DNA from 2 places in the Pseudarthrobacter sp. BRE9 genome. Region 2 is predicted to be linked to the other one. Evidence: riboswitches for the same ligand, from Rfam matches in the RefSeq annotation. Region 2 holds a riboswitch; the other holds the start of a gene.
What was found. Region 2 has a riboswitch for glycine ahead of gcvP (aminomethyl-transferring glycine dehydrogenase). Riboswitches for the same ligand answer to the same signal wherever they lie in the genome.

Region 1 (2,198 bases), on a different contig from region 2:
GGTGTTATCCACCGCCACCAGCAGGACGGGAAACATCAGCAGCCCCAACGCCAGCCAGTCACGCCACTGTGAGCGTGTGGTGGTGCTGTCCGCCGGCGCGGGCGCGGAACTTTTGAAGGAAATTGCCATGCGATAACTATACCGTCCAGACGGTATAGTTTGAAAACCTTCGTGTTTCCGTTTTTCAGCCTTATGGAGGGCATGATGGAAGGCATGCCCCGAAAGCCTGTTGCCCGTGATGCGGTCCTAGACGCCTTCGAGTCCCTGCTGATCGAAGTCGGGGAGCGGGCCGCCACCCTCGACGCCGTGGCCCGCAAGGCCGGGGTGTCCAAAGGCGGCCTCCTGTACCACTTTCCCAACAAGGAAGCGCTCATAGCCGTGCTGCTTGACCGGTTGGAGGGCCTGGCCCGTGAAGACGCTGACGCGATGGCCGCGGCGGCTGAAGGCGCTGCAGCGTACTTCATCCGTTCCTCCGTGTGGGCGGATACGCCGCTGGACCGTGCCATCGTGGCCGCCACAAGGCTTGCGGAGGTGGCCCATGAAGAGACACGGCGACGGTTTGCTGCCATCCAGCAGCGCTGGCTGGATGAGATTGCTGCCGATGTTGGACCCGGGCTGGCCAAGGCGGTCCTCTACATGGGGGACGGGCTGTACTTCAATGCCATGTTGTCCGTTGCCCCCGCACCGGCAGGGGGAGCGGCCGCTGATGTGGAGGAACTCCTGGCGGCCTTGGAACGGCTCCGGAGGTAGCCCCGGCTATTTGCCGGGAGGGGTTGCCGCGTAGGACAATAGAAAGTTGTCAGGGCTGTCACCGGCCTTCACGATCCAACAAATGAATAGCCTTTGATCTGCGGCGGGAGAGTTCTGCCGAAGTACAGGCAGGCGCCGTAGGAGCAAATCCTCCCCAGGAATCTCGCAGGCCCCTGTACCGCCGCGGCGAGGCGCCTCTGGAAAGCAGCAGGCAGTCCACCTTCCTTTGGGGCGGTAAGGACTGTTGTGTTCACCGACGGTGCAAGCGGGTCCTGCCCAGGCAGGCAACGCGGAAACTCTCAGGTCCAATACAGAGCGGGGAGGAACCCTAATAGCTGTGGCGTACCCTGCGCCGCCTGAGTAAATGGAGTTCCTTCGTGTCGGTTACCCCAGCCTCCACCACCTTCGTCGACCGCCATATCGGCGCCCGCCGCCAGGCCGACGTCGACGTCATGCTCAAAGCCGTAGGCTACGACTCGGTCGATTCCCTGGTTGACACCGCGGTTCCCAAGGTCATCCGCCAGGAAACCGCCCTTCGCCTGCAGGACGCCCTCAGTGAGGTTGAAGTCCTCACCGAACTGCGGAAGCTTGCCGCGAAGAACAAGACGGCAGTGCAGCTCATCGGCCAGGGCTACTCCGACACCGTGACTCCGCCGGTGATCCGACGAAACATCCTTGAGTCGCCGGCCTGGTACACCGCCTACACCCCTTACCAGCCGGAAATTTCGCAGGGCCGGCTCGAGGCGCTGCTGAACTTCCAGACCATGGTGCAGGACCTCGTGGGGCTGCCCATTGCCAACGCGTCGCTGCTCGATGAAGCAACCGCCGTGGCTGAGGCCGTGTTGCTGATGCGCCGCGCCAACAAGACCAAGCCGGCGGCCGACGGCAAGACCGTGCTGGACATCGACGTGCTCCCGCAGACCATCGCCATTGTCAAGGGTCGCGCGGAGGCGCTCGGCTTCGAGGTGGAGGTCGCCGACCTGTCCAAGGGCCTTCCGGAGGGCGATATCAACGGTGTCGTGCTGCAGCAGCCCGGCGTTTCCGGGCGGGTCTGGGACCAGTCCGCCGTGATCGCCGCGGCGAAGGAGCGCGGTGCCCTGGTCACGGTGGCCGCGGACCTGCTGGCCCTGACCCTCATCACTCCGCCGGGTGAGCAAGGTGCGGACATCGCCGTCGGCTCCGCCCAGCGGTTCGGTGTTCCGCTGTTCTTCGGCGGCCCGCACGCCGCCTACATGGCTGTGCGCAAGGGCCTGGAGCGTTCGCTTCCCGGCCGCCTGGTGGGCGTGTCGAAAGACGACGCCGGCGTTCCCGCCTACCGTCTGGCGCTGCAGACCCGCGAGCAGCACATCCGCCGCGAGAAGGCCACCTCCAACATCTGCACCGCCCAGGCCCTGCTGGCCATCGTTGCCTCCATGTACGCGGTGTACCACGGCCCGGACGGGCTGAAG
Region 2 (2,198 bases):
GCGATTCCGGTGATCACCCAGCAGAACCAGTAGGTCCAGCCGGTGAAGAAGCCTGCCCAGGGCCCCAGGAGGTCGGCTGCGAAGTCACTGAAGGACTTGTAGTTCAGGTTGCTCAGCAGCAGTTCGCCCATGGCCCGCATGACGAAGAAGAGCATGAAACCGATGATCATGTACACGAAGATCACGGAGGGGCCGGCCGCGGAGATGGTCTTCCCGGAGCCCATGAAGAGGCCGGTACCGATCGCTCCGCCGATGGCGATGAGCTGGATGTGCCGGTTGGTCAGCTGCCGCTCCAGGTGGGGAGGTTCGCTGCGGGCCGCAGGGGTGGCGCCATGGTTGCGGGCGGGTTCGCCGTTGGACGTGGGGGGATGAATCGCCATGAGGAACTCCATCGATAAAGCGGCACTTTGGGTACCGCAAAGATTTGGTTCCTCCCCGCTCTGTAGTGAACCTGAGAGTTTCCGCAGCCAGGGCCGCTTGCACCGTCGGTGAGCCAGGGACATGCCTGGCTGCTTTCCAGAGTTGCCTGTCCGCGGCGGTACGTGGGCCTGAGAGTTTCCTGGGGAGGATTTGCTCCTACGGCGCCTGCTGAATGTACCGGCAGGGCTCTCCCGCCGCAGGTCGAAGGCGTGTTCAGTTGGAAGCCGCAGCTTCTTGGGCCGCAGCGGGTCATGCGTCGGGATGGGCGCCGACTGGTCGGCCGCTCCGGATACGTTGAGCCGGCAACCGGCGACGCCAATCCCGGGGTTCAGTGTGGTGTGCGTCACGATCGAAAGTCAAACTTGTCCCGACACAAGCGGGACAGCGAGGTGTCACGTGCCGGTTCCGGGCCCTGACGTCCGCTGCCCGATTTGCCACCGGCAGCTAATCCCGATACCTTGTGAGCCGAATCACCCATATTTTAATAAGCCTTTCGAGCTGTGACGGGAGAGTCCTCCCGCGAAACACCGGGCAGGCGCCGTAGGAGCAAATCCTCCCCAGGAATCTCTCAGGCCCACGTACCGTCACGGCGAGGCGACTCTGGAAAGTAACCGGGCTTCTGCCTGGTTCACCGACGGTGCAAGCGGCCCCTGCCACGAGCAGGCAACGCGGAATCTCTCAGGTCCAATACAGAGCGGGGAGGAACCCATCCCACGCCGTGCCACCTTTGGCCGGCCAGAACTGGAGTTCCTCATGACGATTCAATCGCATCCAACATCGTTTGTTGACCGCCATATCGGCGCGCGCCGCCAGGCCGACATCGACACCATGCTCAAGGCCGTGGGCTACGACAGCGTAGATGGCCTCGTTGACGTGGCCGTGCCCGCGTCCATCCGTCAGGAAACTGCGCTCAGGCTGACCGGCGCCCTGAGCGAAGTGGAGGTCCTGGCTGAGCTGCGCCGGATCGCCGGCAGGAACAAGACCGCAGTCCAGATGATCGGCCAGGGCTACTACGACACCGTGACGCCGCCGGTGATCCGCCGAAACATCCTTGAGTCGCCGGCCTGGTACACCGCCTACACCCCCTACCAGCCCGAGATCTCCCAAGGCCGGCTCGAGGCGCTGCTGAACTTCCAGACCATGGTCCAGGACCTGACGGCCCTTCCCGTGGCCAACGCGTCGTTGCTCGACGAGGCAACGGCAGTGGCTGAGGCCGTGCTGCTGATGCGCAGGGCCAACAAGGACAAGACCGCCAAGGACGGCAAGACGGTCCTCGACGCAGACCTGCTTCCGCAGACCATCGCCATCGTGCTGGGCCGCGCGGAGGCGCTCGGCTTCGAGGTGGAGGTCGCCGACCTGTCCAAAGGACTGCCCGACGGCGCCATCAACGGTGTCGTGCTGCAACAGCCGGGCGTCTCCGGCCAGGTGTGGGACCAGTCCGCAGTGATCGCCGATGCCAAGGACCGCGGCGCCCTCGTCACGGTGGCGGCCGACCTGCTTGCCCTCACCCTCATCACCCCGCCGGGTGAGCAGGGTGCCGACATCGCCGTCGGCTCCACCCAGCGTTTTGGCGTGCCGTTGTTCTTTGGGGGGCCGCACGCCGCCTATATGGCTGTCCGCAAGGGCATGGAACGGACCCTGCCGGGCAGGATTGTGGGCGTGTCCAAGGACAACGCCGGCGTTCCCGCCTACCGTCTGGCTCTGCAGACCCGTGAGCAGCACATCCGCCGCGAGAAGGCCACCTCGAACATCTGCACCGCGCAGGCCCTGCTGGCCAT

Region 1: it holds a riboswitch for glycine, as region 2 does, so the genes downstream of both, gcvP (aminomethyl-transferring glycine dehydrogenase) here and gcvP (aminomethyl-transferring glycine dehydrogenase) in region 2, are expected to answer to the same signal.

Annotation. Positions count from the first base shown of each region.
Region 1 covers NZ_JAUZUY010000009.1:180,465-182,662, reverse strand. The annotation lists gene Q9R31_RS16340 (MFS transporter) at 1-129, opposite strand, end outside; gene Q9R31_RS16335 (TetR/AcrR family transcriptional regulator) at 214-750, shown strand; glycine riboswitch at 845-941, shown strand; gene gcvP (aminomethyl-transferring glycine dehydrogenase) at 1,128-2,198, shown strand, end outside.
Region 2 covers NZ_JAUZUY010000013.1:103,431-105,628, reverse strand. The annotation lists gene cycA (D-serine/D-alanine/glycine transporter) at 1-380, opposite strand, end outside; glycine riboswitch at 527-624, opposite strand; glycine riboswitch at 915-1,014, shown strand; gene gcvP (aminomethyl-transferring glycine dehydrogenase) at 1,174-2,198, shown strand, end outside.